4 regions of the Streptomyces sp. P1-3 genome follow, and region 1 is predicted to be linked to each of the others. Evidence: riboswitches for the same ligand, from Rfam matches in the RefSeq annotation. Region 1 holds a riboswitch; each other region holds the start of a gene.

Region 1 (5,202 bases):
AACGCCCTCAACTCCGGGGCACAGGTGTGGATGGCCGACTTCGAAGACGCCACCGCCCCCATCTGGGACAACATCATCGGCGGCCAGCTGAACCTGCTCGACGCCTGTCGGCGCCGCATCGACTTCACCACCCCCGACGGCAGGGCGTACCGGCTCGGCGACGACCCCGCCACCATCATGGTCCGCCCCCGCGGCTGGCACCTCACCGAGCAGCACCTGCTCATCGACGGCCGCCCCGTGCCCGCCTCACTCGTCGACCTCGGGCTGTACTTCTTCCACTGCGCCCAGCGGCAGATCGACGCCGGCCACGGCCCGTACTTCTACCTGCCCAAGCTGGAGAACCGTTACGAAGCCCGCCTGTGGAACGACGTCTTCGTCATCGCCCAGGACCTGCTCGGCATCCCGCGCGGCACCATCCGGGCCACCGTCCTCATCGAGACCATCACCGCCGCCTGCGAGATGGAGGAGATCCTCTACGAACTGCGCGAGCACTCCGCCGGGCTGAACGCGGGCCGCTGGGACTACCTCTTCAGCCTGATCAAGAACTTCGCGCACCGCCCCGACTTCGTCCTCCCGGACCGGGCGAAGGTCACCATGACCGCGCCGTTCATGCGCGCCTACACCGAACTGCTGGTACGAACCTGCCACAAGCGGGGCGCCCACGCGATCGGCGGCATGGCCGCCCATGTCCCCAGCCGCGACGCGCAGGCCAACGAGGCGGCTCTCGCCACGGTGCGCCTGGACAAGGAGCGCGAGGCCGAGGACGGCTTCGACGGCTCCTGGGTGGCCCACCCCGGCCTCGTCCCCGTCTGCCGCGACGTCTTCGACGGAGTGCTGGGCGACCGGCCCCACCAGATCGAACGCACCCGCGACGATGTGGAGGTGACCGCCGCCGACCTGCTGGCCGTCCGCCGCGTCAGCGGCCCGCCGACGCCCGAAGGCATCCGCGCGAACATCGCCGTCGCCCTGCGCTACTTCGACGCCTGGCTGCGCGGCAGCGGCGCCGTCGCGCTCCACGGGCTCATGGAGGACGCCGCGACCGCGGAGATCGCCCGCTGCCAGATCTGGCAGTGGGTACGCCACGGCGCCGCCGACCGCGACACCGTGCTGCGGCTGCTCGACACCGAGCGCGCGGCCCTGGAACGAGAACGACCCGACGCGCGCGCCGCGGAGGCCCGGGGCATCCTCGAACGCACCGCGCTGGCGAAGGAACTTCCGGCGTTCTTCACCCCCGACGCCTACGCGCGCCACCTCGTCCGCCGGCCGGAGGTGCGGTCATGAGCGCCTCCCTCCAGACCGTGAGCGGGTCCGTCCAGCGGGTCGGCGTGGTCGGCGGCGGCCAGATGGGCGCCGGCATCGCGGAGGTCTGCGCCCGCGCCGGGCTCGACACCGTGGTCTGCGAGGCGGACGCCGCGGCGGCCCGCGGGGCCCGGGAACGCGTGGCCGCCTCCCTCGAACGCGCCGTCCGGCGCGGCAGACTGGACCGCGTCCGCGCCGAGGACGCGCTTGCCCGGCTCGTCTTCACCGGCAGCCTCGACGACCTGGCCGACCGGCAGCTCGTCGTCGAGGCCGCCGTGGAGAACGCGGACGTGAAGACCGGGATCTTCGCCGCCCTCGACAAGATCGTCGAGGATCCGGAGGCGGTGCTGGCCACGAACACCTCCGCCATCCCCGTGATGCGCCTCGGCATGGCGACCCAGCGCGCCGACCGCGTGCTGGGCCTGCACTTCTTCAACCCGGTGCCCGTCATGCCGCTGGTGGAGATCGTCACCTCACTGCACACGAGCGCCGAAACGGTCCGTACCGCCGAGGACTTCGCCACCGCGACGCTCGGCAAGACCGCGATCCGCTCCCAGGACCGATCAGGGTTCGTCGTCAACGCCCTGCTCATCCCCTACCTCCTCGCGGCGATCCGGATGGCCGAATCCGGCTTCGCCACCGCCGCCGACGTGGACGCCGGCATGGAGCTGGGCTGCGCCCACCCGATGGGACCGCTCAAGCTGGCCGACCTGATCGGCCTCGACACGGTCGCCGCCATCGCGGAGTCCCTGTACGGCGAGTTCAAGGAGCCCCTCTACGCCCCGCCGCCGCTGCTCCAGCGGATGGTCGAGGCGGGGCTGCTCGGGCGGAAGACGGGCCGGGGATTCCACACCTACGACCGGGGCTGAGGGGCCCTGGGCCGGGGCCGGGGCCGAGGGAACCCGGGCCGCCGCGGGGCGGGGCGTGGAGCGGGCGACCGACCTGCTCCACGCCCCCGCTGCGCTGACGTTCCGTCCGGCGCTAGGCTGGCGGATGCAGCTGGTTCGCCCTGCCCGCCAGGCAGGCGCGTCGTAAGAGGGAACCCGGTGGGAATCCGGGACTGCCCCGCAGCGGTGAGCGGGAACGACCGCCGTCACACGCACTGGACCCGGCCGGGTCTGGGAAGCGACGGCCAGTAGGTGTCCGCCCTTCACGGGCGGAAGCGCCCGCGAGTCCGAAGACCTGCCCGTTGCCCGCGCGCGACCGATCGCGCGCGGAGATCTCGGTGACCTCGAGGGCGGGTCGGCGGTACTCCCGGACGCAGTCCGGGGGAGTCCACAGCGGGCGGACGCACACCGATCGTGGTGCGGTTTCCGCCTCGCTCGCCATCCCTTCGCGCCCTCGTCCCGTACCGGGATCTGTCAGGAGACACGCTCGCGAAGGAGAGTTCCGTGACAGCGAAGTCCGCAGCCGCGGCAGCACGGGCCACCGTGTACGGCTACCCCCGGCAAGGCCCGAACCGGGAACTGAAGAAGGCCGTCGAGGGCTACTGGAAGGGCCGCGTCAGCGCCGACGCCCTCCGGGAGTGCGCCGCCGCCCTGCGCCGGTCGAACTGGCGGCAGTTGGCCGACGCCGGCGTCCACGAGGTGCCGACGGGCGACTTCTCGTACTACGACCACGTCCTGGACACCAGCGTCATGGTCGGCGCGATTCCCGCCCGGCACCGCGCCGCCGTCGAGGCGGACGCACTCGACGGGTACTTCGCGATGGCCCGCGGCACCCAGGACGTGGCGCCGCTGGAGATGACCAAGTGGTTCGACACCAACTACCACTACCTGGTGCCCGAACTCGGTCCTGACACCGTCTTGACCGCCGACTCCACCAAGCAGGTCGCCGAGTTGAAGGAGGCCCTCGCCCTCGGGGCGGCCGCACGGCCGGTACTGGTCGGACCCGTCACCTACCTCCTGCTGGCCAAGCCCGCCCCCGGCGCCGCGGCGGACTTCGTCCCGCTGACGCTCCTCGACCGGCTCCTTCCGGTGTACGCCGAGGTGCTCGCCGACCTGCGCGCGGCCGGCGCCGAATGGGTGCAGCTCGACGAACCCGCCCTGGCCCAGGACCGCAGCCCGGCCGAGCTGAACGCCGCCGCCCGCGCCTACCGGGACCTGGGCGGCCTCGCCGACCGCCCGAAGCTGCTGGTCGCCTCCTACTTCGACCGGCTCGGCGAAGCCCTGCCCGTCCTGGCCAAGGCGCCGGTCGACGGACTGGCCCTCGACTTCACCGAATCCGCCGCCGCCAACCTCGACGACCTCGCCGCCGTCGGCGGGCTGCCCGGCAAGCGCCTGGTCGCCGGTGTCGTCAACGGCCGCAACATCTGGATCAACGACTTCGAGAAGTCCCTGTCCACCCTCGGCACGCTCCTCGGCCTCGCCGGCCAGGTCGACGTGTCCGCCTCCTGCTCCCTGCTGCACGTCCCGCTGGACGCCACCGCCGAGCGCGACATCGATCCGCAGGTCGCCCGCTGGCTCGCCTTCGCCCGCCAGAAGACCTCCGAGATCGTCACCCTCGCCCGCGGCCTGGCGCGGGGCACCGACACCATCGCGGCGGAACTCGCCGCCAACCGTGCCAGCCTGGCCTCCCGCGCGGGCTCCGCGCTCACCCGCGACCCGGCGGTGCGCGCCCGCGCCGCGGCCGTCACCGACGCCGACGGCCGCCGCTCGCAGTCGTACGCCGAACGGGCGGCCGCCCAGCGCGCCCACCTCCGCCTGCCCCTCCTGCCCACGACCACCATCGGCTCCTTCCCGCAGACCACCGACCTGCGTGCCGCCCGCGCCGACCTGCGCGCCGGACGCATCGACACCGCCGCCTACGAGGAGCGCATCAGGGACGAGATCCGGGAGGTCCTCTCCTTCCAGGAGAAGGCCGGGATCGACGTCCTGGTGCACGGCGAGCCCGAACGCAACGACATGGTGCAGTACTTCGCCGAGCAGCTGACGGGCTACCTCGCCACGCGGCACGGCTGGGTCCAGTCCTACGGCACCCGCTACGTCCGGCCGCCGATCCTGGCCGGCGACATCTCTCGCCCCGAACCGATGACGGTGCGCTGGACGACGTACGCCCAGTCACTCACCGACCGCCCGGTCAAGGGCATGCTCACCGGCCCCGTCACCATGCTGGCCTGGTCCTTCGTCCGCGACGACCAGCCGCTGGGCGACACCGCCCGCCAGGTCGCACTCGCCCTGCGGGACGAGGTCGGCGACCTCGAAGCGGCCGGCACCTCGGTGATCCAGGTGGACGAGCCCGCGCTGCGCGAGACGCTGCCGCTGCGCGCGGCCGACCGTCCGGCGTACCTGGAATGGGCCACCGAGGCGTTCCGCCTGACCACCAGCGGGGTCCGCCCGGACACCCAGATCCACACCCACATGTGCTACGCCGAGTTCGGCGACATCCTCCAGGCCATCGACGACCTCGACGCCGACGTCATCAGCCTGGAGGCCGCCCGCTCCCACATGCAGGTGGCCCGGGAACTCGCGACGTCCGGCTACCACCGCGAGGCCGGCCCCGGTGTCTACGACATCCACTCCCCGCGCGTCCCGACCACGGCCGAGGCCGCGGCCCTGCTGCGCAAGGGGCTCGACGCCATTCCCGCCGAGCGGCTGTGGGTCAACCCCGACTGCGGGCTGAAGACCCGCGGCTGGCCCGAGGTACGGGCCTCGCTGGAGAACATGGTGACGGCGGCCCGCGACGTCCGGGACGGCCTGCCCGCCACGACGTCCTGAGGTGCTTGCCCGCCGCGGCCTCCTGAGATGACAGCGGCCGGGACGGACGCGCGCTTTGTCCGCCCCGGCCGCGGCCGCGGCAAGCCGTGAAGATCCCACCCGGTCGCCGCCTCCCTTTCACCCGTTCTCCGGTGACGGGGTGCGGCGACCGGCAGGGCGGGCATTGAATGCTCGCATGCGGGCGCCA
Region 2 (5,202 bases), 5.5 Mb from region 1:
GCGGCCCCGGCACCCGGCTCGTGCGGGCCGTCCGGGCAGGCGGCGTCCGGCGCGGCCGGGTCACAGGAGAACCGGCAGCCGGGGACGACGTCGATGCCCGGCAGCAACGCGGAAAGGGCCCGCACCGCCGTCGACTTCGCGGTGCCCTTCTCGCCGCGTACGAGCACGCCGCCGATCGCCGGCGAGATGGCGTTGAGCAGCAGGCCGAGCCGCATGTCGGCCATGCCGACGATCGCGGTGAAGGGGTAGGGGGTGGGGCTCATGCGGTCGTACCTCCAAAAATCCAGCCCGTCCTGGGGGTACCTCCCATGCGCGAAGCGCTATGGGGGAGCTTGGGGACGAAGCGGGAAGGGGCGGGTAGGGGAACAAGCCTCGGGTGCCGCGCGACGCACTCGCTCACGGCGCACCCGGTGGAATGAAGCGAAGCCCTCGCGGCACCCCGTCCTCGATCAGCCGCAGCAGCGCGTCCGTGTCCGCGTGCTCCTCGATCAGATCGCCCAGCCGGTCCAACTGCTCCTCGCGCAGCGCGCCGAAGGACGTGTCGGGCGCCGGGGCGAACGCCCGGCCCGCGTCCGCCGCGACCCGCCGCAGGAACGCCCGGCGGAAGCCGTCGCTCTCCAGCGAGCCGTGCCAGTGCGTCCCCCACACCGCCCCGACCCGGCAGCCGTCCAGGAACGCCTCGTCGCCGCCGCCCACGTCGGCGACGCCGTGGTGGATCTCGTACCCCTCCACCGGCTCGCCCAGGGCCGCGCCGACGGGCCGCGCGAGGGTCTTCTCGGCGGCGAAGCGGATCCGTGCCGGCAGCAGGCCGAGCCCGTCGACCGTCCCCGCCCTGGACTCGACGTCGTCCTCGATGCGCTCGGCGAGCATCTGGAAGCCGCCGCAGATGCCCAGCACCGGCCGCCCCTCGGCGGCGCGCCGCACGACGGCGTCGGCCAGGCCCCGCTCCCGCAGCCACGCCAGCGCCCGCACGGTGCCGCGGGTGCCGGGCAGCACCACCAGGTCGGCGTCGGCCAGCTCCTCCGGCCGGTCCACGAACCGCACGATCACGCCGGGTTCGGCGGCCAGCGCGTCCACGTCCGTGAAGTTCGACATCAGGGGGACGGCGGCGACCGCGACCCGCAGCACATCCGCGCCGTGCGGCGGCGCGACGACGCTCTCCCGAACCGCCCCGCGCATCGACACGCTCAGCCCGTCCTCCTCGTCGATGCCGAGCCCGTGCGCGTACGGCAGCACGCCGAGCGTGGGTCGCCCGGTCAGGTCGCGGAGCATGTCCAGGCCCGGCTCCAGCAGTGTCACGTCGCCGCGGAACTTGTTCACCACATAGCCCGCGACATGCCGCTGGTCCTCGGGCGACAGCAGCGCCGTCGTACCGAAGAAGGACGCGAACACCCCGCCCCGGTCGATGTCGCCGACCACCACCACGGGCAGCGAGGCGGCCCGCGCGATCCCCATGTTGACGATGTCGGTGCGCCGCAGATTGATCTCGGCGGGGCTGCCCGCGCCCTCGCAGATCACCGCGTCGTGGGTACGGCGCAGCTCCTCCAGGCACTCCGTCACGGTGCCGAACAACGCCTCCTGCCGCCCGCTGTGGTAGCCGCGCGCGCTCAGCTCGCCCACCGGCTTGCCCAGCAGCACGACCTGGCTGCTGCGGTCGCCGCCCGGCTTGAGCAGGACGGGGTTCATCAGGGCGCTCGGCTCCACGCGCGCGGCCGCGGCCTGCATCGCCTGGGCGCGCCCGATCTCGGCGCCGTCGCGGGTGACGAACGAGTTCAGCGACATGTTCTGCGCCTTGAACGGCGCCACGGACACGCCCTTGCGGGCCAGCCACCGGCAGATGCCCGCCGTCACCACGCTCTTGCCCGCGTCCGAGGTCGTCCCCGCGACCAGCAGTCCGCCACCGAGGCGGCTTCGGTCGCCGCTCATGCCGCGTCTCCTTCAATCGCTTCTCCGCCCGCTGGGCCCCTCCTGCCCGAGGGCGGGCAAGGAGGGATCAGAGGTGCGGCCATCCCCAGCACCTGCTGCCCGGCGGCCGCGCGTGCGTCGCTCATAGGGGTCCCCCTTCCAGCGGCCACCGGCCGCGCTGCGTGCGGGGTGTGGCCCGCGGTAGACCATGCCCGGCGCGGCATCGCGGCACGCGGCCCGGCCGCGTACCGCGTGAGCGCGGCGTTCGCCTGCGCGGCGCGCGTATAAGAGGCGTACGGCGCGTACGAGGCGTACGGCGCGCCCCGCTGCGCGGGGCGCCCGGGTCGGATCGCGCGAGCGTGAGGAGCGCGCCGCGCCCCATCACGGGCGGACCGTGAGGCCGCCCGCGCCCGCGCGTACGCGTTGGCCGACGGGGCGGCGTACGACCTGCTGCCGCCGCCTGTGCGGTGCTCGGGACGGCACCGCGCCGCGTCGCCGGGGCCGCTCATGCCGCGTCCTTCCCGGCGGCCGCTCGCCGCCTCGCACCGTGGCCGGGCGACCGCTGCCCGCGGTCGCCGCGTCCGGCGGGAGAGGCCGGCCCCGCCGTGTGCCTGCCCGACGCGGGCGCCGGTGACCTGGTACGCGTGGCCGCTCATCCGGCCCCCGTTCCAGCCGCCTTCGGCCGTACCGGTCCCCGGCCGCCGCCGGACAGGGCCGACCGCAGGGCGCAGACCGCCAGCCGTCCCGCGACGGACGTCGCCAGCGCCAGCACCCCGACCCGCCGCGACAGCCGGGCCGCGCGCGCGACGTCGGCGACCTCCACCGGCCGCCCCTCGGCGTTCAGTACGGGTCGGTGCTCCACTCGGCCGCCGTAGGCGAGGGTGCCGCCCAGCCGCACCCCCAGCGCCCCCGCGAAGGACGCCTCGACGGGGCCCGCGTTGGGGCTCGGGTGCGCACCGCCGTCCGCGCGCCACACCCGCCGGGCGCCGCGCGGATCCGGTCCGGCGACCGCGGCCAGCGCCGCCGTGAGCCGGGCGCCCGGCCATCCGGCGACGTCGTCCAGCCGGGCCGACGCCCAGCCGAACCGCCGGTGGCGCGGCGACTTGTGGCCCACCATCGCGTCCAGGGTGTTGACGGCACGGAAGCCCACCAGCCCCGGTACGCCGCCGATCGCCCCCCACACCAGGGCGCCCACGACCGCGTCGGAGGTGTTCTCGGCCACCGACTCCACGACCGCGCGCGCGATCTGCTGTCCGTCCAGTGCCTGCGGGTCGCGCCCGCACAGATGCGGCAGCCGCGCCCGGGCGGCGGCCAGGTCGCCGGCGGCGAGCGCGTTCCCGATGACGAGGGCCTCGCGGCGCAGCGACGTACCGCCCAGCACGGCCCACGTGGCGGCGGCGGTCAGCGCGATGTCGGCGGTCCTGGACAGGGACCGTACGGCGGGGGAGGCGGGAGAGAGGGAAGAGGCGGCGGCGGGCCGCCGTACGGCACGGGCCAGCAGCGCGGCACCGGCGGTCGCGCCGCCCGCGCACAGCAGCGTGTGGAGCGCCCCGTAGCCGCGGTGGTCGCGCCAGAGCCGCCGCTCGACGGCGGCGGCGGCCCGCCCGAAGGCGGCCACGGGATGCCCGCGGCGCGGATCGCCGACGGCCAGGTCGCAGGCGAAGCCGAGGGCGGCGCCGCACGCGAAGGACACGGCGTGGTCGGCACGCATCGGTCAGCCCGCCGTCACGCCTCGTCGGGCCGCTCGGGAGGCGGCGCCGGATGTCGGGGTCGGGGGAGCCGCGGCTGCGGGCGGCGGCGTGACGGTGCCGGGCATGGCGTGGTGTCCTCACTCAGGGTCCGCGCCCTGGCTCGACGTAACCGGCGGTGAGAGTCTCCTGGCTCCCGGATCGGCGCTTCCCCCGGCCTTCCAGCCCGCGTACGACGACCGCGCGTGGCGGCCGCGTCCGACGAGCCGTGACCTCGGCTCACGGTGGGGGAGCGCTCCCCGGTGACAGTGGCGGGACCGCGCCGGACTCGCACCGGCTTCCTCTCCTGCCGCCGTTTGGCCTCGGCAGTCCACCATGCTGCGGGAACGGCCGTCAACTCACCCTTGACCTGGGAAACTCGCCCTCGGCCCGGCACACGGCCGTGCCCCGGGACGGGTGTCCCGGGGCACGAGGGGCTGCGGCGCGGGCGGCCGTCAGCCGTTGACGATGAGGTTGATGCCGTAGGCGACGACCGCCGCGCACACCGCGTAGCAGGCGTACCCGAGGGTGCGTGCGAGGACGGACGGGCCGCCGGAGGCGGTCACCGCCGCCACCTCGGACTGCCCCTCGGGCTGCGGCTTACGGGACGTACCGACGATGCCGAGGGTGAAGACCCCGACCATGGCCACGGTCACCACGAGGCTGACGCCGAAGACCTGGCCGAGTGCTGCCCAGTCGATGTTCATGGAAGCGCTTCCTTACCTTGGCCGGGCGGTCAGGCCGTGGCCTGTGCGGGGGCGGCGGGGGTGGCGGCCGGCTCGGCGGACGCCGTGAACTCGGCCCGCTGCTCGGAGCCGGTCGGGGCGGCGGGTTCGGCCGGGGCCACGGGCCCGGCCGGCGGCGGGGCGACCGCCTGGAGCGCGGTGGTGACGACACCCGCGGGCTCGGTCTCGCTCACACCGGTGTCGTTGACGTTGGTGTGGTCCACCGGCTTGCGGCGCGATGCCACCCAGATCGCGGCGCAGGCGGCGCCGGCGAGGATCGCGACGGCCGTGACGCCCCAGTCGCCCTGCTTCGCCAGCAGCGCGGCCGCGGCACCGACCAGGCCGGCGGCCGGCAGGGTGAGCGCCCAGGCGGCGGCCATCCGGCCCGCGGTCGACCAGCGCACCACGCCGCCCTTGCGGCCGAGCCCCGCGCCCATCACGGCACCGGAGCAGACCTGGGTGGTGGAGAGCGCGAACCCGATGTGGGAGGAGGCCAGGATGGTCACCGCGGCGCCGGACTGGGCGGCGAAGCCCTGCGGCGGCTGGATGTCGGTGATGCCCTTGCCCATCGTGCGGATGATCCGCCAGCCGCCCAGGTACGTACCGAGCGCGATGGCGATACCGGCCGAGGCGATGACCCACAGCGGCGGGTCCGAGTCCGGGGCCAGCGCGCCGCCGGTGATCAGCGCCAGGGTCATCACACCCATGGTCTTCTGCGCGTCGTTGGTGCCGTGGGCCAGGGAGACCAGCCCGGCCGAGGCGATCTGCCCGGCCCGGTAGCCCTTGGCGCTGGCCTCGGGGTCGGTCTTCCGGGACGCGGCGTAGGTCAGCCGGGTCGCCAGCAC
Region 3 (5,202 bases), 1.9 Mb from region 1:
ACCGACATCACACGACATCTGAGCCGAGGGGCCGCCTGGCCGTGCCACGATGTGAGCCGCTGAAGACGGAGGAGCCGGTGACGGCAGCAGGACAGGAGGCGGGAAGGCGCGTCATGGAGACCGACGGGGATACGGCCGGGTCTCCGGCCGAGACCGGCAACGGGACCGGCGGGACGCGCACCGCACGCGTGCCCAAGTACTACCGGCTCAAGCGGCACCTGCTGGAGATGACCGAGACCCTGCCGCCCGGCACCGCGGTCCCCCCGGAGCGCACACTGGCCGCCGAGTTCGACACCTCGCGCACGACGGTGCGCCAGGCGCTCCAGGAGCTGGTGGTCGAGGGGCGGCTGGAGCGGATCCAGGGGAAGGGCACCTTCGTCGCCAAGCCCAAGGTCTCCCAGGCCCTGCAACTGACCTCGTACACCGAGGACATGAAGGCCCAGGGCCTCGAGCCCACCTCGCAGCTGCTCGACATCGGCTACGTGACCGCCGACGACCGGCTCGCCGAACTGCTGGATATCGCCACGGGCGGCCGGGTGCTGCGGATCGAGCGGCTTCGGCTGGCCAGCGGGGAGCCGATGGCGATCGAGACCACGCACCTGTCGGCCAAGCGCTTCCCCGCCCTGCGGCGCAGCCTGGTGAAGTACGCGTCGCTGTACACGGCGCTGGCCGAGGTGTACGACGTCCGCCTGGCCGAGGCGGAGGAGACGATCGAGACCTCGCTGGCCACCCCGCGCGAGGCGGGCCTGCTCGGCACGGACGTCGGGCTGCCCATGCTGATGCTGTCCCGGCACTCGCTGGACGCCAACGGCGAGCCGGTGGAGTGGGTGCGCTCGGTCTACCGCGGCGACCGCTACAAGTTCGTCGCGCGGCTTCAGCGGCCCAACGGCTGACCATTTGTTTGTCATACCGATATACGGACAGGTAGTGACGGGCGTCGTACCCCTGGCCTAGATTTCGTGCGCATTACCGCAGGTGATCAACGAGGGGGCGGAGCCGCCGCATGTCCGAAAAACCCGGTACACAAGGCATCAGACCGGTCGTCACACCCTCGCGTGTGGTGATCGGTCTCTGCCTGGTCACGCCGTTCGTCGCGATGCTGTGGGTCGGCTCGTACGCGAAGGTCGACCCCAAGGCGTTCGGGATCCCCTTCTTCTACTGGTACCAGATGCTGTGGGTGCTGATCTCGACCGGGCTGACGGCGATCGCGTACGTCCTGGTCCGCCGTGAGCAGCGGGCGCTGCGCGCGTCCCGCGAGGGGGGTGCGGCGAAGTGAACGACGGAGTGAACGGCGTGGCACTCACCGTCTTCATCGTCTTCTTCCTGGCCGTCACCGTCATGGGCTTCATGGCCGCGCGCTGGCGGGCGGCCGAGAACGCCGACAACCTCGACGAGTGGGGTCTGGGCGGGCGCAGCTTCGGCACCTGGATCACCTGGTTCCTGCTGGGCGGCGACCTGTACACCGCGTACACCTTCGTCGCGGTCCCGGCCGCGGTGTACGCGGCGGGCGCGGCCGGCTTCTTCGCCGTCCCGTACACGATCCTCGTCTATCCGCTGATCTTCACCTTCCTGCCCCGCCTGTGGTCCGTGTCGCACAAGCACGGGTACGTCACCACCTCGGACTTCGTCCGCGGCCGCTTCGGCTCCAAGGGGCTGTCGCTGGCCGTCGCGGTCACCGGCATCCTCGCCACGATGCCCTATATCGCGCTGCAGCTCGTCGGCATCCAGGCGGTGCTGGACGTGATGGGCGTCGGTGGCGGCGAGGACACCAACTGGTTCATCAAGGACCTGCCGCTGCTCATCGCCTTCGGCGTGCTCGCGGCGTACACCTACTCCTCCGGGCTGCGCGCGCCCGCGCTGATCGCCTTCGTCAAGGACACCCTGATCTACATCGTCATCGTGGTGGCGATCATCTACATCCCGATCAAGCTGGGCGGCTTCGACGACATCTTCGCCAAGGCCGGGGAGGCGTTCTCGCAGCCGAACGAGGCGACCGGGAAGCCACGCGGCGCACTGGCGCCACCGGAGGCCTCGCAGTGGGCGTACGCGACGCTGGCGCTCGGCTCCGCGCTGGCGCTGTTCATGTACCCGCACTCCATCACCGCGACGCTCTCCAGCCGCAGCCGTGAGGTGATCCGCCGCAACACCACCATCCTGCCGCTGTACTCGCTGATGCTCGGACTGCTGGCGCTGCTGGGCTTCATGGCGATCGCGGCGGGCGTGAAGGTGGAGAACGGGCAGCTCGCCATCCCGCAGCTGTTCGAGGACATGTTCCCGGACTGGTTCGCGGGCGTGGCGTTCGCCGCGATCGGCATCGGCGCGCTGGTGCCGGCCGCGATCATGTCGATCGCCGCGGCGAACCTGTTCACCCGCAACATCTACAAGGACTTCCTCAAGCCCGACGCCACCCCGGAGCAGGAGACGAAGGTCTCCAAGCTGGTCTCCCTGCTGGTCAAGGTGGGCGCGCTGGCCTTCGTCCTGACCATGGACAAGACGGTGGCGATCAACTTCCAGCTACTGGGCGGGATCTGGATCCTGCAGACCTTCCCGGCACTGGTGGGCGGTCTGTTCACCCGCTGGTTCCACCGCTGGGCGCTGCTCGCGGGGTGGGCGGTCGGCATGGTCTACGGCACGGTCGCGGCGTACGGCGTGGCCAGCCCCACCCAGAAGCACTTCGGCGGCAGCCAGAAGGAGATCCCGGGCATTGGTGAGATCGGCTACATCGGCCTGACCGCCTTCGTCCTGAACGTGGCCGTCACGGTCGCCCTGACCGTCGTCCTGCGGGCCCTGAAGGCGCCCGACGGCATCGACGAGACCTCCCCCGAGGACTACACGGCGGACGCGGGCGACCCGCGCGCCAAGGCCGAGCCGGCCGTGGAGGCGGCCGGGGCGGCGCCGGTGAAGACGCCGGGCGGACACTGACGGCGCACGGCGCACAGCCGCGAGGTAGCGTGGAGGACAGGGGCGTGGCGCTCTCGCCGCGCCCCTTCCGCATGCCGGCGTACGCCTCCAACAGCCTCCCGATATAGCACATTCGTGCGAAAGCTCAAACCGAGTGACACAACATGTGGTGGCGCGTGCGGCAGTCAACACAAGATGTATGCTCATCCTCGCTGTCGCCGCAGGGGAATCCGGCGCGAATCCGGAACTGTCCCGCAACGGTGTACGTGTGTGCTTTTGCGTGCGCGTGAAGTCCGACTACCTGCCGACGGCCTCGAACACGTCCGGGCCTCGCGGGTTGGGCCGGTGGACGCTGCGCGGCATGCCCTGCTCCGGTACGGCACGCCCGTATGCGCCCATCGCGCACCACCCCTCCTGGCCCCCCAGCCGAGCGAGGGAGAGCACTTCCGTGACCATCGCGCCCGCCGATCCGGTTTCAGCGGCCCAGGACTCCAAGGGCTCCGCGGCCGCCACCGACGCGCCCGGAACCGCCCTGTTGCGTACCCTGACCGATCTCACCGCGGATCTTCCCGCCACCGACCCCGGCAAGGTCGCCGCCGCCGCGCTGCGCGGCCGGCACGCCGGGTCCGACGAGGCGGAGTTGCGGGCCCTGGCCACCGAGGCCGCCGCCGGCCTGATCTCCGAGGAACCGGAGTACTCCCGGCTCGCCGCCCGGCTGCTGACCCTCGCCATCGCCGAGGAGGCGGCCGGGCAGGGCGCGGTCTCCTTCTCCGCCTCCGTCGAGGTGGGCCACCGCGAGGGCCTGATCGCCGACTCCACGGCCGCCTTCGTACGGACCCACGCCGCCCGCCTGGACACCCTGGTCGACAAGACGCTGGCCGACGGCGCCGACGACCGCTTCGGCTACTTCGGCCTGCGCACCCTGCACAGCCGCTACCTGCTGCGCCACCCCATCACCCGTCAGGTGGTCGAGACCCCGCAGCACTTCCTGCTGCGCGTGGCCTGCGGGCTGGCCGAGGACCTCTCGGACCGGGCCCTGGAGGACGTCTGCGAGCTGTACCGGCTGACCAGCACGCTGTCGTACCTGCCCAGCTCCCCCACCCTGTTCAACTCCGGCACCCGCCACCCGCAGATGTCGTCCTGCTATCTGCTGGACTCGCCGCTGGACGAGCTGGACTCGATCTACAACCGCTACCACCAGGTGGCGCGGCTGTCGAAGCACGCCGGCGGCATCGGCCTGTCGTACTCCCGCATCCGGGCCCGCGGGTCACTGATCCGAGGCACGAACGGGCACTCCAACGGCATCGTGCCGTTCCTGCGGACCCTCGACGCCTCGGTCGCCGCCGTCAACCAGGGCGGTCGCCGCAAGGGCGCGGCCTGCGTCTACCTGGAGACCTGGCACGCGGACATCGAGGAGTTCCTGGAGCTGCGGGACAACACCGGTGAGGAGGCCCGCCGCACCCACAACCTCAACATCGCGCACTGGATCCCGGACGAGTTCATGCGCCGGGTCGAGGCCGACGCCGACTGGTCGCTGTTCTCCCCGTCCGACACTCCCGAGCTGGTCGACCTGTGGGGCGAGCGGTTCGACGAGGCGTACCGCAAGGCCGAGGCCGAGGGCAAGGCCATCAAGACCGTCTCCGCCCGGCAGCTGTACGCGCGGATGATGCGGACGCTCGCGCAGACCGGCAACGGCTGGATGACGTTCAAGGACGCCGCCAACCGCACCGCCAACCAGACCGCCGAGCCCGGCAAGGTCGTCCACTCCTCCAACCTGTGCACCGAGATCCTGGAGGTCACCGACGACGGCGAGACGGCCGTGTGCAACCTGGGCTCGGTCAACCTGGCCGCGCACCTGGGCGCGGACGGCGACATGGACTGGGAGAAGCTGGACCGCACGGTCCGTACGGCCGTCACCTTCCTCGACCGCGTGGTGGACATCAACTTCTACCCCACGGAAGAGGCCGGGGCCTCCAACTCCCGCTGGCGGCCGGTGGGCCTGGGTCTGATGGGCCTTCAGGACGTGTTCTTCCGGCTGCGGCTGCCCTTCGACTCCGCCGAGGCCAAGGCGCTGTCGACCAAGATCTCCGAGCGCATCATGCTCGCGGCGTACGAGGCGTCCTGCGACCTCGCCGAGCGGCACGGCCCGCACCCCGCCTGGTCGGCGACCCGCACCGCACGCGGCGTGCTGCACCCCGACCACTACGCCGACGCGCAGATGACGTGGCCCGAGCGGTGGGAGGCGCTCCGCACGCGGATGTCCACCTCCGGCATGCGGAACTCGCTGCTGCTGGCCATCGC
Region 4 (5,202 bases), 5.0 Mb from region 1:
CCGCGACGCCCACCTCGTAGAGCGCGCCGGGCAGCGACTTGAGCAGCCGGGCCGGGTTGGCGAGGGCGTTCGCCGCGCCGACGCAGATGAGCAGGGTGGCCAGCTTGAGCCCGTCGTAGAGCGCGAAGACCAGCCCCTCGGCGGTCACCGCACCGCCGATCCGCACGCCCTGGGCCCACTCGGGCAAGGGGACTTCGGGGAGCGTCACGAGCACCCGGGTGCCGGGGATGGGCGAGCCGAGGAGCACGGCGAACAGCAGCCGGATCGCGATCACCGCGACACCGAGCCTGAGGAACGCGCCGTAGGACCGGGCCCAGGGCGCGTCCGTGCGGCGCGCCGCCACGACGTAGCCCGCGACGCCGATCAGCAGCCCGAGCAGCAGCGGATTGCTGGTCCGCGACGCGGCGGTCGCCAGCCCGAGCGCCCACAGCCACCAGGCGCCCGCGTGCAGGGCATCGCGCCGCGAGCCCTCCGGAGCCCGCAGCCGCGCCACGGCGGCCCGCATCCGCCGGACCGGGTCGCCGCCGTGTCCGGCCGGGGTCCCCTCGCCGTGGTCCGGCAGCGCACCCGGGTCGCTGTCGGGCCGCCGCGCGTGCGGTCGTTCGGCGGTCATCCGCGCCGGCGGCGGGTCTGCCACCACGCGGCCGCGCCGAGCGCGACCACGGCGGCGGCCCCGCCGATCAGGCCGGTCGACGGCCCTTCGCCGCCGTCGTCATCGCCGTCGGCGCGCTCGCCGGACCGCTCCGGACGGGCCGTGCCCGTCGCCGCCCCGTCCCCGTCCTCGCCTCCGGAACCGGAGCCGTCCGCCTGCTCCGCGCAGCCGGAGCGCGGGTAGTCGGCGATGGCGCACAGCAGCGCGGACGAGTCGTAGCGCAGCGGCTTCGCGACGGCCGCGAGCGCCTCCGCCGCACTCGCCCCACCGCGGACCCGCGCGCATTCGGCACGGGCCGGGGGCGGGGTCTCGCCGCCGCGCGCGTGGGCCGCCGTACCGAAATCGATGACGACGGCGACCCGCTTGGCGCCGCCCTTGGCCGGGGTGCGGGCGCAGATCGCGTCGAAGTCGGGGGCGCCGCGCGGCTGGGCGGCGTTCCCGGAGTCCTCGCTGACGGCGAACCGGAAGCCGATGGTGTCCCCGTCGTCCGGCCGCGCGGTCGACGGCCCCTGGGTGGCGTATGTCCACTCCCCGCCGTCCCGCTCCCAGAACGACCAGTAGCGGTAGCCCTGGGCGTGCGCGGGGGCGGCGCCCAGGACGGCGATCAGCAGCCCGGCGCACAGCGACGAGGCCAGCGCGGCCAGCCGGGCGAGGGCTCCTCGCCCGGCGGGCACCCCCGGCCTGGCCGGGACCCGCCGCCTGGTCGGCGCCGCGCCCCGCCTGAGCTGCGTGCCCGGCCAGGCCGGGATGTCCTGCCCAGCGGGTACGCCCGGCCCGGCCGGTACGCCTAGCTCAGCGGGTACGCCCGGCCCGGCTGGTACGCCTAGCTCAGCGGGTACGCCCGGCCCGGCCGGTGCGCCCCGCCCAGCGGCTACGACCCTCCCGGCCAGCACCCCCGGCCCAGCGGGTACGCCTAGCCCAGCGGCTATGCCCGGCCCGGCGGGTACGCCCAGCCCAACGGGTATGCCCACCCCAGCGGGTACGTCTCGCCCAGCCGTCACGCCCGGCTCCGCCGTTACGCCCCGGCCCTCCGGCGCACGCCGCGCGAGCAGGGCCGCCCGCCCGTACGGACGCCGCGCCACGGACCGTACAGCCATCAGAGCTGCTGCTTCTTCCGGCCGCTGAGCAGGAAGCCGATGCCGATGCCCGCGACGGCGCACACGCCGATGAACCACCACAGGCCGAAGGGGCTGTCGCCCTCGTCCTTCTTCTCGTCCTCGTCGGCCTGCTTCTGCGTGCCGGAGTGGTCCGACGCGGCCGCCGGCTTGGGGCCGGTGGCGTTCAGTTCCCGCACCAGGTCCGTGCCGCCGAAGTCGCTCGGGTCCCCACCGGCCGCGCGGGTGGCCAGGACCAGCTTGGCCAGCGCGCCCGGGTCGCCCTTCGCCCACGCGACCGCCCCGCTGTCCTTGCTCTGGAGCCAGGCGAGCGGCTTGGCGGCCGCGGTCCGGTGCTCGCCCGCCGCCAGCGCGAGGACCGCGTCCGCGGTGCCGCCGAGGTCGGGCGCGGGGTCCTGGCCGGGCATGGCGGGGGCCATCAGGTGCTGGTCGTTCCCGGCCAGCTTGGCGGCCAGGTACGCGTCGGCCGCGTCGGCGGCGTCCTCCGCCGCGTCCGCGCCCTTGGCCTTCGTGTCGCTCTTGTCGGCGTCCGCCCCGCACTCCAGCGGCTCGACCGCCTCGTCGTCGTCCCTGCCGACCGGCTCGAACACGAAGCCCTGGCCGGTGGCGCCGAGCGCGGCGGCCACGGTGGCCACGTCATTGGGCTCCAGTTCGCCCTTCTTGGGCTGGTACGCGAACGCCCCGCGCGCGTCCTTCTTCGCGTCGCAGCCCAGCCGCAGCGCCAGCAGCGCGTCGTACGGGGTCTTCCCGCCCTTCGCTGAGGCGGTTTTCGCCGGGTCCTGCCGGGCGGCGGCGAACGCGCCGATGGCCACGGCCGTGGAGTTGGCGTCGCTGGGGCTGCCGGGGTTCACGCCCCAGCCGCCGTCCTCGTTCTGGTTCTTCTTCAGCCAGCCGATGCCCTTCTCGACGGCCGCGCCGTGCCCACCGACCGCGGCGAGCGCCTGCACGGCGGCCGCGGTGGCGTTGCTGTCGGCATTCTTCGCCGCGCACGGGGTGGCGGTCTCGTGCCGGAAAGACACAAAGCCGCCGTCGGCGCACTGCTGCCCGGCCAGCCACTTCACGCCCGACGCCGCCGGGGTGACACCGACCGCGTCCTGGGCGAGCAGCGCCAGGGACTGCCGCCATACACCGTCGTACGTGGGGTCCTTGGTCCCGTACAGGCCCTGCGGAAGCGCGGACGGCTTCGGGGAGGGCGCGTCGTCGGCGAACGCGGCCGGGGCGGTGGCCGCGCCGAGGACGACGGAGACGGCCAGGGCCGCGGCGCTGCGGCGTACGTTCATGGACGGTGCCTCTCGATGTGTGTTCGGGGGTGTTCCGCACGCAGCTGGGGGCACGGTCCTCCACCCGCGCGCGACACGCACATGGTGGCACCGGGCTCAGCTCCGCAGACCTCGACGGTGCCGCGCACCGGTCGCGGCGGCCACCGGTGCGCAGGAGCCTTCGTCGTGGCCGACGGGTGCTCCGGCTCGTACGGCAGGCCGGCCGTCACCGGCGGACGCGGGCCGTACTCACGGTTGCGGGTCAGCGCCGGAATCGCACCGGCTTTCCCCGATCGGTCACGGATGAAGTTGTGCACGCCCACCTTAACGGGCGCCTCATCCGGGGCGCGGTGGGGCATCCGGCGGCGGGCGGGGCTCACCGCGCCTGGTACGCGACCGGGTCGGTGCCCGGCACCGCCGCCGCCCGCCCCCGCTTCACCAGGTGCCGCAGGTGCGCCTCCGCCTCCGCGACCGCGATGTTCCGCGAACCGTACGGGATGTCCGCCCAGGGGCGGTTCCAGCGCATGCGCTCGGCGAGCTGCCAGGGCGTGTGCGGGGTGGCCAGCAGGTTCCGTACGCCGTCCAGGCGCGCGGCGTGGTGGTCGAGCAGTTCGCCGACGCGGCGGGCGGCGCCGGTGAACGGGTGCTGGTGGGCGGGGAGCACCTCGGCCGGGCCGAGCCGGCCGACGCGGCCGAGCGAGTCGAGGTAGTCGCCGAGGGGGTCGGCCTCGCCGGCGTTCGCGCCGTCGTCCGGGTCCTCGTAGAGGCCGATGTGCGGGGAGATGCCGGGGAGCAGGTGGTCGCCGGAGAAGAGCCGGCCGCTGCCCGTCGCGCCCGCCGGGTGCCGCTCCTCTAGGTGCAGGCAGACATGGCCCGGGGTGTGGCCCGGTGTCCATACGGCCCGCAGTCTGCGGCCGGGCAGATCGAGGAGGGCGCCCGGGGTGATGTGCCGGTCGGGCAGCGCGGCGGCGAGTCCGGGAAGGGCGCCGGCGTGTCCCGCGGCGCGGGCGGCGCGCAGCGGGGCGAGGTGGTCCTCGGGTGCCCCGGCGGCGGTCAGCCGGTCGGTGAGGTAGTCGAGCCAGTGGCCGGGCGCGGCGGCGCAGGTGCGACGCACCACGGCCGCGTCGGCGGCGTGCATCGCCAGCCACGCGCCGGACGCCTCGCGCACCCGGCCCGAGAGCCCGTGGTGGTCGGGGTGGTGGTGGGTGAGGAGGACGCCGTGGATGTCCGACACGGCCGTGCCGCAGGCGGTGAGGCCGGTGGTGAGCGCGTCCCAGGCCGCCGGATCGTCCCAGCCGGTGTCGATCAGGACCGGGCCGCGATCGGTGTCCAGGAGGTGGACGAGGGTGTGGCCCAGCGGATTGTCGGGGATCGGGACCGGGATGCTCCACACGCCGCCGCCGTGCGAGGTCACCCGGCGGGCCTCCGGTCCGTCGGCCCGCCATCCCGCCCGCCCCGCCGCTTGCCCTTCCGCGTGTCCGGTCACCGAACCCCCTGTCGCCGCACGGCCGTTGCCCACTATAGCGAGAACTGGTATCAGTTCTGACGCAGCGTCAGTTATTGTCGAAGCCGGAGCCGGGCGACGGCCGAATCCCTGGAGGTTCCCACCATGACGGACCCCGCGACCGGTCGTGTCGAGTACGGCCACCTCGTCATCGGCGGCGCCCCGGCCGAACCCGCGGGCCGGGACGTCATCGAGGTCGTCTCACCGCACACCGAGGCGGTCATCGGCCGCGTACCGCACGCCACCCGCGAGGACGTGGACCGGGCGGTCGCCGCCGCGCGCGCCGCCTTCGACACCGGCCCCTGGCCGCGTACCGACCCCAAGGAGCGGATCGCGGTCGTCACCCGGATCAAGGACGCGATCGCCGCCCGGCACGAGGAGATCGCCCGGACCGTCACCGCCCAGAACGGCAGCCCGTACTCCTGGAGCGTCCTCGGCCAGGCGCTCGGTGCGGTGATGGTGTGGGAGGCGGCCCTAGCGGTCGCCCGTGACGCCGGCTACGAGGAGCGCCGAACCGGCATCCTGGGGCCGCTGCTGGTGCGGCGCGCGCCGGTCGGGGTGGTGGCGGCCGTCGTGCCGTGGAACGCCCCGCAGTTCGTGGCCGCGGCCAAGCTCGCGCCCGCGCTGCTGGCAGGCTGCCCGGTGATCCTCAAGCCCTCCCCGGAGGCCCCG

Evidence for each region. Region 1 has a riboswitch for cobalamin ahead of metE (5-methyltetrahydropteroyltriglutamate--homocysteine S-methyltransferase). Riboswitches for the same ligand answer to the same signal wherever they lie in the genome.
Region 2: it holds a riboswitch for cobalamin, as region 1 does, so the genes downstream of both, ACQUSR_RS26170 (cobalamin biosynthesis protein) here and metE (5-methyltetrahydropteroyltriglutamate--homocysteine S-methyltransferase) in region 1, are expected to answer to the same signal.
Region 3: it holds a riboswitch for cobalamin, as region 1 does, so the genes downstream of both, ACQUSR_RS10555 (ribonucleoside-diphosphate reductase subunit alpha) here and metE (5-methyltetrahydropteroyltriglutamate--homocysteine S-methyltransferase) in region 1, are expected to answer to the same signal.
Region 4: it holds a riboswitch for cobalamin, as region 1 does, so the genes downstream of both, ACQUSR_RS24070 (prenyltransferase/squalene oxidase repeat-containing protein) here and metE (5-methyltetrahydropteroyltriglutamate--homocysteine S-methyltransferase) in region 1, are expected to answer to the same signal.

What each region holds. Positions count from the first base shown of each region.
Region 1 covers NZ_CP192512.1:653,440-658,641, reverse strand. Annotated here, with positions in the region: gene aceB (malate synthase A) at 1-1,281, shown strand, start outside; gene ACQUSR_RS02890 (3-hydroxybutyryl-CoA dehydrogenase) at 1,278-2,168, shown strand; cobalamin riboswitch at 2,296-2,491, shown strand; gene metE (5-methyltetrahydropteroyltriglutamate--homocysteine S-methyltransferase) at 2,691-5,015, shown strand; gene ACQUSR_RS02880 (MMPL family transporter) at 5,191-5,202, shown strand, end outside.
Region 2 covers NZ_CP192512.1:6,127,203-6,132,404, forward strand. Annotated here, with positions in the region: gene ACQUSR_RS26160 (putative cobaltochelatase) at 1-263, opposite strand, end outside; gene ACQUSR_RS26165 (cobyric acid synthase) at 397-1,926, opposite strand; gene ACQUSR_RS26170 (cobalamin biosynthesis protein) at 2,558-3,616, opposite strand; cobalamin riboswitch at 3,777-3,936, opposite strand; gene ACQUSR_RS26175 (hypothetical protein) at 4,088-4,339, opposite strand; gene ACQUSR_RS26180 (inorganic phosphate transporter) at 4,369-5,202, opposite strand, start outside.
Region 3 covers NZ_CP192512.1:2,571,166-2,576,367, forward strand. Annotated here, with positions in the region: gene ACQUSR_RS10535 (GntR family transcriptional regulator) at 114-893, shown strand; gene ACQUSR_RS10540 (DUF3311 domain-containing protein) at 1,004-1,276, shown strand; gene mctP (monocarboxylate uptake permease MctP) at 1,273-2,922, shown strand; cobalamin riboswitch at 3,067-3,224, shown strand; gene ACQUSR_RS10550 (hypothetical protein) at 3,199-3,345, opposite strand; gene ACQUSR_RS10555 (ribonucleoside-diphosphate reductase subunit alpha) at 3,350-5,202, shown strand, end outside.
Region 4 covers NZ_CP192512.1:5,656,151-5,661,352, forward strand. Annotated here, with positions in the region: partial or broken gene ACQUSR_RS24060 (energy-coupling factor transporter transmembrane component T) at 1-505, opposite strand, end outside; gene ACQUSR_RS24065 (SCO2322 family protein) at 610-1,326, opposite strand; gene ACQUSR_RS24070 (prenyltransferase/squalene oxidase repeat-containing protein) at 1,749-3,047, opposite strand; cobalamin riboswitch at 3,202-3,339, opposite strand; gene ACQUSR_RS24075 (MBL fold metallo-hydrolase) at 3,403-4,440, opposite strand; gene ACQUSR_RS24080 (aldehyde dehydrogenase) at 4,636-5,202, shown strand, end outside.